DNA from 3 places in the Bradyrhizobium sp. USDA 4474 genome. Region 1 is predicted to be linked to each of the others. Evidence: predicted binding sites of a transcription regulator. Region 1 holds the regulator's gene; each other region holds the start of a gene.
The links. Region 1 encodes PhoB, which activates phosphate uptake and scavenging genes when phosphate is short. Its sites were predicted from a motif close to TGTCATNNANCTGTCAT; they were not measured.
Positions count from the first base shown of each region.

Region 2: ACVW16_RS03970 (OprO/OprP family phosphate-selective porin) is a predicted target of PhoB. The motif match lies at 2,142-2,158, and genes of this name have one in related genera.
Region 3: ACVW16_RS22785 (YdcH family protein) is a predicted target of PhoB. The motif match lies at 1,410-1,426, and genes of this name have one in related genera.

Region 1 covers NZ_JBSRZJ010000002.1:2,931,462-2,934,732, reverse strand. The annotation lists gene pstB (phosphate ABC transporter ATP-binding protein PstB) at 1-245, shown strand, start outside; gene phoU (phosphate signaling complex protein PhoU) at 257-973, shown strand; gene phoB (phosphate regulon transcriptional regulator PhoB) at 996-1,703, shown strand; gene ACVW16_RS15715 (GcrA family cell cycle regulator) at 1,804-2,316, opposite strand; gene ACVW16_RS15710 (acetylornithine transaminase) at 2,771-3,271, shown strand, end outside.
Region 2 covers NZ_JBSRZJ010000002.1:470,313-473,583, reverse strand. The annotation lists gene ACVW16_RS03975 (winged helix-turn-helix transcriptional regulator) at 54-431, shown strand; gene ACVW16_RS03970 (OprO/OprP family phosphate-selective porin) at 473-2,089, opposite strand; gene ACVW16_RS03965 (DegQ family serine endoprotease) at 2,405-3,271, shown strand, end outside.
Region 3 covers NZ_JBSRZJ010000002.1:4,419,914-4,423,184, forward strand. The annotation lists partial or broken gene ACVW16_RS22765 (GGDEF domain-containing protein) at 1-365, shown strand, start outside; gene ACVW16_RS22770 (hypothetical protein) at 367-618, opposite strand; gene ACVW16_RS22775 (hypothetical protein) at 648-854, opposite strand; gene ACVW16_RS22780 (YdcH family protein) at 977-1,183, opposite strand; gene ACVW16_RS22785 (YdcH family protein) at 1,512-1,694, shown strand; gene ACVW16_RS22790 (NAD(P)/FAD-dependent oxidoreductase) at 1,883-2,986, opposite strand; gene ACVW16_RS22795 (sensor domain-containing protein) at 3,192-3,271, shown strand, end outside.

The DNA.
Region 1 (3,271 bases):
TCGACGAGCCCTGCTCGGCGCTCGACCCGATCTCGACCGCCAAGGTCGAGGAGCTGATCCAGGAACTGTCCGAGAATTACACGATCGCGATCGTCACCCACAACATGCAGCAGGCGGCGCGCGTCTCCGACAAGACCGCCTTCATGTATCTCGGCGAGTTGATCGAGTTCGACGACACCAGCAAGATCTTCACGTCGCCGACCGACCGGCGCACGCAGGATTACATTACCGGCCGGTTCGGCTGAGGAGACAGGACATGGGTTCTGAACATACCGCAAAGGCTTTCGATACCGACCTCCAGGAGCTCACCCGGTCGGTCGCGGAAATGGGCGGCCTCGCCGAGCGGATGATCGTCGATTCCGTCGACGCGCTGATCCGTCGCGACGTCGCGCTCGGCCAGCGCGTGGTCATCACCGACGCCGAGATCGACGCGCTTCAAAGGCGGATCGAGGAGCACGCCGTGCTCACCATCGCCCGCCGCCAGCCGATGGCGATCGATCTGCGCGAGATCGTCGGCGCCATGCGCGTCGCGACCGATCTCGAGCGGATCGGCGACCTCGCCAAGAACATGGGCAAACGCGTCGCGGCGCTTGAGACGGATTTCCATCCGCTCAAGCTGTTCCGTGGCCTCGAGCACATGACCGACCTCGTGCAGCAACAGGTCAAGTCGGTGCTGGATGCCTATGCCGCGCATGATCTGCCGGCGGCGATGGTGGTGTGGAAGGGCGACGAGGAGGTCGACGCCATCTGCACCTCGCTGTTCCGCGAGCTCCTCACCTACATGATGGAGGATCCGCGCAACATCTCGTTCTGCATCCATCTGATGTTCTGCGCCAAGAACATCGAGCGGATCGGCGACCACGCCACCAACATTGCCGAGACCGTGTTCTACATGATCGAAGGCCAGGCCATCACCGACAAGCGACCGAAGGGCGACATGACGACCTTCGCAACCACCGTCCCCAACACCTGAATCCTCAAGGAGCGACGACCCCATGGGCGCACGCATTATGGTGGTTGAAGACGAAGAAGCTCTCACCGAGCTGCTTCGCTACAATCTCGAAGGCGACGGTTATGACGTCGAGACGGTGATGCGCGGCGACGACGCCGACACCCGTCTCAAGGAGCACATTCCCGATCTGATCGTGCTCGACTGGATGCTGCCGGGCCTGTCCGGTATCGAGCTGTGCCGCCGGTTGCGGACGCGGTCCGACACCAAGCAGCTGCCGATCATCATGCTCACCGCGCGCGGCGAGGAGAGCGAGCGGGTGCGCGGCCTCGCCACCGGCGCCGACGATTACATCGTCAAGCCGTTCTCCGTGCCTGAGCTGTTGGCGCGGGTGAAAGGACTGCTGCGGCGTGCAAGCCCCGAGCGGCTCGCAACCGTGCTGGCTTTCGGCGACATCGAGCTCGACCGCGAAAAGCGTCGCGTGGCGCGCTCGGGCCGGCCGATCGACCTCGGCCCGACCGAATATCGCCTGCTGGAGTTCTTCCTGGAGCATCCCGGCCGCGTGTTCTCGCGCGAGCAGTTGCTCGACAGCGTCTGGGGCCGCGACATCTACATCGACGAGCGGACCGTCGACGTGCATATCGGCCGCCTGCGCAAGCTCCTCAATCTCGGCCGCGAGCAGGACCCGATCCGCACCGTCCGTGGCGCCGGCTACGCGCTCGACGACCGCTTCGCGAAGGCCGAGCAGGCCTGAGCACGGTGACATGCAAGCAAAATAAAAAGCGCGCCCTGGGGCGCGCTTTTTTATGTCTCGATCGTCGCAGGTACCGGGACGCTGTCGTCTGGAGCCATGCTCAGCGCGGACCCGGCTTCGCCGGCGCGCGGCGACGATCGGCCGCCGGCTGATACGCGACCCGCGAGTGCTGGGCGCAATAGGGCAGGCCGGAGAGCGCCTTGCCGCCGCAGAAGAAGAAGTCCGCGCTCGAGGGATCGCCGACCGGCCAGTGGCAGGTGGCCTCGTTCAATTCGAGCAGCGACAGCCGCTGGCTCATCGGCACCACGTTGTCGAAGGTCACAGGTTCAGCCTCGACCTCGACCTCGAAGGCCTGGGCGAGTGCGGTGTTGCCCCGCGAGATCGGGCGGCTCACGCGCATCATGTGCTGCGCGGGACGCGCCTTGCGCGGCCGGGGAGCTGCCGAAGACGGGCTCTTGGCGCGGCCGGACAGGCCGAGCCTGTGTACCTTGCCGATCACGGCGTTGCGGGTGACATTCCCAAGCTCAGCGGCAATCTGGCTGGCCGAAAGTCCGGCCTCCCAGAGCTTTTTCAGCTGTTCGACGCGATCGTCGGACCAAGTCAAAACGGTCATGGCACCCTTTCCTTCACCGCGCGCCGCCATCTGCGGGGCCGCACGACGAATGCGTAAGCTTCGAAAAACCCGTGCCGCCAGAATCCCTTAAGGCTCGCCGGGCGCAATCAGACGCCCGAACGTTTACGCCGGTACAAGAGGACTTTTGGGATCAGAACCGCTGCACGAGATGTCGTATCTGACAAGCCGAACGCTACAATATGGCGTGACTCACGCGCAAGAGTCCGGCGACTCGCTTCCACATGTTCCGTGGCGAATATCCCGCAAAATCGCCACCGCAAGACTACGGATTCAGCATGTCGCGAGGCGTTCGGGCGGCATTGACACCCGTTTCACCAGGCCTAAAATGGTGACGCGTGCCGCCCTTAAAAGGCGGCACGTTTCGTTTTCAGGCTGGTCAATGGTGCGTTGCGCAATGCACGCCCACACCGTCCGCAACATTCAAGTGGCCGTCATGACTAACAGCGCAGCGCCGCATTTGCTCCCCGTTTTCGCCAGGGCCGATCTCGGTTTTGAGCGCGGTGAAGGCGTTTGGTTGATCGCAACCAATGGCGATCGGTATCTCGATTTCACCTCGGGCGTCGCCGTGAATGCGCTCGGACATGCCCATCCCGCGCTGGTCAAGGCGCTGCAGGAGCAGGCCACCAAGCTCTGGCACATGTCGAACCTGTTCCAGAGCCCGGATGGCGAGAAGCTCGCCGCGCGTCTGTGCAACGAGAGTTTTGCCGACTTCGTGTTCTTCTGTAATTCCGGCGCCGAGGCGCTGGAGGGCGTGATCAAGCTGGTCCGCCATCATCACTTCTCCAAGGGCCATCCCGAGCGCTATCGCATCGTCACCTTCGAAGGCGCTTTCCATGGCCGCACGCTGGCGACGCTGGCCGCGACCGGATCGGCAAAATATCTCGAAGGCTTCGGGCCGCCGATGGACGGTTTCGACCAGGTGCCGCATGGCGAC
Region 2 (3,271 bases), 2.5 Mb from region 1:
TACTGTAAATTCGGGGATATAGTGCCCGTTTGGATACTATCGGGGAAATAAGCATGAAACGGCGCGATTTTGCCCGTCGTCCCGGCTGCTCGGTCGAGGCGACGCTGGACCTGATCGATGGCAAATGGAAGGGCGTGATCCTCTATCACCTCCAGAGCGGCACAAGGCGCTTCGGCGAATTGCGACGCATGATGCCCAGCGTCACCCAGCGCATGCTGACCAAGCAGCTTCGCGCGCTGGAGGAGGACCAGCTCGTCATCCGCAAGGTCTATGCCGAAGTCCCGCCGCGGGTGGAGTATTGCCTTTCCGAGCTCGGCGAGAGCCTGCGGCCGGTGATCGACATCCTGAAAGCCTGGGGCGAGAGCCACCAGCAGCGGCTCGCCTGCGCGCCGCCGCCGGTCGCGGCGAACAAGCCGAAGCGGGCGGCGTGATCGTCCGGGAGCAGCTCGCGCCGCTTTCGGACGAGATCGTCTCAGAATGCGAACTGCGTACGCATCGCCACGGCGTCGAAGCCCGAGCCCGTATTCGCGAACGCGCTCGGCGGCAGCGTCTGCTTGGAGACGGTGCCGTGCAGGTAGTCGAGCATGAACCGGACGTTGCCGTTGACGTACCAGTTCAGCGCCAGCGTGTAGACGTTCTGGCGTCCGCCCGCGACGCCGTTGGCGCTCGCAAGCTGATCGTTGAGGTCGATCGTCGAGAAGCGTCCCGCGATTTCCCATGCGCCCCAGCCGCCGCCATCGAGCGAGAACGGGTGCGCCGGCTTGACGCCGTTATAGGCCGCGTTTGCCGCATTGTAAGTCCGACCCTCTCCGGTCAGCACGTAGCCGGCTTGCGCATAGCCGCCCTGGAATTTCAGGCTCGGCGCGCCGACCAGCGGCACGCCGGTATTGGCGGTGCGGTCGACGTTGTACCAGAAGTACTCACCCTGGACGATGAACGAACCGTAGGTCGCAGCCGCTTCGACGCTGTAGACTTGGGCGCCCGAGACATTTGCGATCGCCCCCGTCGACACCAGCGTCGTCGGGTCGAGCCGCAATTCCGGACGATCGCTCAGCGTGACGGTCTGCGTATTGGCGATGAGGTTGCGCGGCGGCTGGATCAGCCATTGTGCGTCAGCACCGATATGCACCGAGTAGTCCTTGCCGCTGATGGGATTGCCGGCAACGCGCGCCACCGCGCCGTATTGCTCGCTCGTGCCCGCCGGCGCCGCGCTCGAAGCGGAGTGGATGGCGCCCGTCGAAGGTCCGGTGACATAGCCGCCGATCCAGAGCTGATCGTCGAACCAGCGCGTGCCGGCTGCCGAGCGGAAATCTCCGGCGGCGATGTTGGTGGCGATCACGCCGGCCGAGGCGCGCTCCATGAACATGATGTCGTTGGAACTCGTGGCCTCGTCCATGGTGTAGGGCAGGTCCATGATGCCGGCTTCGACGGCCATGCGGCCGCCGAACGGTTTTAGTCCGGTGTAGCTGAGATAGGCGTTCTCGACGCCGGAGACCCCGCCACCGGGCAGCGATCCCGGCGCTGCGCCGCCGAACCCGTCCGACGAGCCGCCGAAATCATAGACAAGCGCGAAGTTCCAGTCGTCGAAGAATTTGCCGGCGAGGCCGATGCGCGCGCGGCGGACGTTCTCGCCGCTGTCCAGCCTCTGCGGCACGGTGGCCGCCGTGTTGGGACGATAGTCGTAACCGCCGACGTCCCAATGCACGCGGCCGGTGATCGCGACGCAGTTCGCTTGATCGGCGGTGCAAATGGTCGGCCGGTTGTTCGGCATGGTCACGATCACGCCGGCCGTTGGGGGGGCGCCTTTGACCGGGAATGCCGCATTGGCGTTGGCGACGACGGCCTTCGCCTCCGAGCGCGCTTCGGCTTTGGCCTCGGCCTTCGCTTCGGCCCTGGTCTTTGCTGCTGCCGCCGTGTTCGCCGCGGTCTGGTTCTGCAGCTTGTCGAGCTTCCGCTCCAGCAACTTCAGTTGCTGCTTCAGGAGCGCGATCTCCTGTTCGCTGTTGCTTGCCGATTGGGCCTGGGCCTGCGAGGCCGCCAGCGCGCCGGCGAGACCAATCGCCGTGGCCGCTATTCTTGTCCTGCTCATGTCGTGACTCCATCCTTTGACGAACTTCCCCAAGTCGAGAACGCGAGAGCCTAAGACTGATCGATGACTGCCCCGCGACGGTGAACGCCGGTTGCCCAGTTCCCATTGACGCCGATTCGCCGCAGCCGAATCTGCCCAGCACGAGCATGCAAGCTGACGCACATCATGCCAATCCACCAAGCCAAGCAAATTGCGATTTCGCACGCGAGGCTTGTATGCCCGTGACGCCGGGCGAGGACTGAATATTGCCGTCGGGCGCCCTTCTATTGGGAGACGAACGCGCCTATATTCCGGCGTCTTTTCCGAGAGGTAGGAATGTTTCGAGCGAACTGGACCGCCGTCGTCACGGCTCTGTGCATAGCCTTTTCGGCCCACTTCAATCCGGCTGCCGCGCAGGACCGTCGCGTTCCGTCCTCGCCGGCCGAACTGCGGCTGTCCTATGCGCCGATCGTGCAGCGGGTGCAGCCTGCGGTCGTCAACGTCTATGCCGCCAAGGTGGTGCAGAACCGCAATCCGCTGCTGGACGACCCGATTTTCCGCCGTTTCTTCGGCGGCGGCGAGCAGCAGGAGCAGGTGCAGCGCTCGCTGGGTTCGGGCGTGATCGTCGATTCCTCCGGACTCATCGTCACCAACGTCCACGTCATCGAAGGCGCCGACCAGGTGAAGGTGTCGCTGGCGGACAAGCGCGAGTTCGAGGCGGAGATCGTGCTGAAGGATTCCCGCAGCGATCTTGCGGTGTTGCGCCTGAAGGACACCAAGGAAAAATTTCCGGCGCTCGAATTCACCAATTCGGACGAGCTGATGGTCGGCGACGTCGTGCTCGCGATCGGCAATCCCTTCGGCGTCGGTCAGACCGTGACCCACGGCATCATCTCGGCGCTGGCGCGCACGCAGGTCGGCATCACCGACTACCAGTTCTTCATCCAGACCGACGCTGCGATCAATCCCGGCAATTCCGGCGGTGCGCTGGTCGACATGAACGGCCGGCTTGCCGGCATCAACACCGCGATCTACTCGCGCTCGGGCGGCTCGCAGGGCATCGGCTTTGCGATTCCCGCCAACATGGTGCGCGTCGTCGTCGCCTCCGCCAAGAGCGGCGGCACGGCCGTGAAGCGGCCTTGGCTCGGCGCGAAGCTGCAGGCGGTGACGGCAGAGATCGCCGAGAGCCTCGGCCTGCGCTCG
Region 3 (3,271 bases), 1.5 Mb from region 1:
GATCAACGATTCCTTCGGCCATGCCGCCGGCGACGAGGTGCTGAAGGCGATCGCCACGACGCTGAACCCGGCAGATCCGCGCCTCCGACGTGGTCGGCCGCCTGGGTGGCGACGAGTTTGCCCTGCTGTTGTGGAATCTCGGCGAGGCCGATGCGAAGGCGAAGGCTGTTATCCTCGAACAGGCGATCGACGATTTGTCATTCACCTTTCGTGGCCAGCAGGTGATGGCCGGCGCTTCTGCCGGTGTCGCGCTGCTCGGTGCGCAGTCCGATGCCACCCGCGCGCTGGAGGAGGCCGATGCCGCCATGTATGTGCGCAAGGCGCACCGGCGTCACGAGCCGCGGATCAGGCTCGTCAACAGCTAAATTAAAGGGTCGCGAGATCTTCCGGCACGTTGCCGAATTTGCGCAGCAGCGTGGCGTCACCGAATTCACCGGTCATCGGATCGCCGCTGCGACTGAACGCGACCGCGCCGATATGGCCGGGACCGTGCGCCAGAGCCTCTGCGCGCCGTAAGGCGGCCGTCGGGCTCTGGCATTCCTCGGCGGCGCCCGCGACAGGCGATCCGTCGGCATCAATCAGGAACGGCATTGCAACGTAGTAGGTCACATCAGACATGGCGTTGCTCCAATGGTGCGCCTCGAGGTTCAGGCCGCGCTGCTTCTGCTACGCGAGGATTCCGGAATGCAGCCGGCCGAAATCGCTGCCTGCAATTCCTCCAGTTCGGCTTCCAGATATTCGTTGGCCATGATCAGCGCCTTGATGGTGCTGCGCAGATTGCCGTCGCACATCGCGATCGCCTGATCACAGGCTTGTTCATAGTGGCCGTTGTCGAGAGGGGCGGGGACTGGCATCTGCGGTGTCCTTGCGGGTTGTCCTTGGGTGTTTCCGGCATATTGGGGCCGGGACAAATGTTCTTATTTTGTTCTTTTTGAGTCAAGCGGATTCGACTCCGCACTTCCGCAGCCGCTGTGGATCAGGCGATGATGTCCGGCGTGATCTGGTCTTCGATGAAGGCGATACGGTCGCGCAACAACAGCTTGCGCTTCTTCAACCGCTGTAACCGCAACAGGTCGGGGGCGGGCGATTGATGCAGTGCATCGATCGCCGCATCGAGATCTCGGTGTTCCTGCTGCAACCGGGTGAGCTCGGTTTCGAGCTCACGCTCGTCTTCATGGGTCATGTCTGCGGTGGCCGAAAACCGATAGGCTTGAGATCAAGGCTGTGGATGCCCTGTGGAAATTATCGTCCTTGCGCGGCGTGATCGCAAGCGATCTGCACCTCCACGCACCGCTCCATCTCAAGATATTTCAACGATTCGGAAGCAGTGTCGCGCGAGCACATTGATATCATGGATTTTTCGTCTCGTGGTTCCTTACTCACGGTTCGTTACATATGAATTTTCAAAAATGACGGCGCGACGACGGATACCCATCGACAGAACGAATCGGTGATGTAGAGTCCCTCGTCCGGATCGAATCCAAGGTTCACCCCTACCGAGGAGGTTTCGAATGACAATTCAGGCACATCTGGTTGAATTGGAACGGAAGCATAAAATTCTCGAGAACGAATTGCACGAGGCTCTCGTGCACCTTTCAACAGACGACCTGCAAATTGTTGAGTTGAAGCGCCGGAAGTTGCTGGTCAAGGACCAGATCGAACGTCTGAAGAACACTGGCGATACGCTTCACTAGTAACCCCTGTAACAGTGTAGAGCTTAATCGCATCCTTTCACGCAGGGATCAGCGCGTTTGTGCTCATCCCTGCGGCAGGATGCGCGCGCTGCGCGATGATCGTCGCGCAGCTTGTTTGTTTGGACGCGTTTTCGTGACGCGACCCGGTCCGCGCTTCGCTCGAAAATGCTCCCTAGATGTCCGTCAGCCTAGATGTCCGTCAGCTCGGCGACGTGGTCCGCGATCGCGAGCGACGACGTCAGTCCCGGCGATTCGATGCCGAACAGATTGACCAGGCCTGCGACGCCGTGGTCGCGCGGACCCTGCATCAGGAAATCCTGCGTAGCGACCGCCGGCGGCACGATCTTCGGGCGGATGCCCGAATAGCTCGGCATCAGCGCGCCATCGGGAAGCGTCGGCCAATATTTGCGGATTGCCGGATAGAAGCGCTCGGCGCGCGACGGATCGACTTCATAGTCGATCGTCTCGATCCATTCGACGTCGGGGCCGAAGCGCGCCTGTCCTGCCATGTCCAGCGTCAGATGTACGCCAAGCCCGCCGGGCTCGGGCACCGGATAGATCAGATGCGAGAACGGTGCGCGCGCATTGCAGCTGAAGTAATTTCCTTTGGCGAGATAAGCAGGCGGAATCCGATCGACCGGCATGCCGTCGATGTGGCGCGCCACTGATGTCGCCGAGAGCCCGGCGGCGTTGACGAGCAGGCCGCATTGCAACGTCATCGGCGCTTCGCCGCCGGCTTCGATCTCGATCATTCCGGCCTCCGCCTTGGCGCGGATCAGCGGCGTGTGAAACGCAAAGGCCGCGCCTGCTTCCTCGGCCTCGCCGCGCAGCGAGAGCATGTAGGAATGGCTGTCGATGATTCCGGTCGATGGCGAGAGCAGTGCGGCATCGCAGGCCAGCGCCGGCTCCAGCGCGCGCGCCGCCTCGCCCGATAGCAGCTGCAAGTCGAGGACGCCGTTGGCCTCGGCATGGGCCTTGATCGACTGCAGCTTCTCGGTTTCCTTGGCATTGGTCGCGACGATCAGCTTGCCGCAATTCTTGTGCGGGATACCGCGCTCGCCGCAGTAGCGATAGAGCGCTTGCTTGCCGGCGACGCACATGCGGGCCATCCAGCTTCCGGCACGGTAGTAGATCCCGGCATGGATCACCTCGCTGTTGCGTGAAGAGGTGATGGTGCCGATGGCCTCGGCTTCTTCGAGCACGATCACCTCGCGCCCGGCCTGGGCCAGCTTCCGGGCCACCGCGAGCCCGATCACGCCGGCTCCGATGACGACGCACTCGACCCTATCCATGGTGATGCAGAAGTCCTGCTGAGGGTGCCGACGACGTCGGATTGCCTGGGAAACGCGCCGGGCGGGCATTTTCCGTTAAGAAAGCATTTATCATGTCAGGGCAATTGCCGTATTTCGCGTCACATTTTTCTGTTGGGCGTACAGGCGTTTACCCGATCCAAACCGCTGAAGCCAGACAATCCGCAGTTGAAATCGCGGGTGGCTGATGGCTGAGAAGAACTGGCAGGAAGGCAGCATGCTTCCGATTGCTGTGCAGGCCGTCGTGTGCCTGACCAGCGCGGTGGC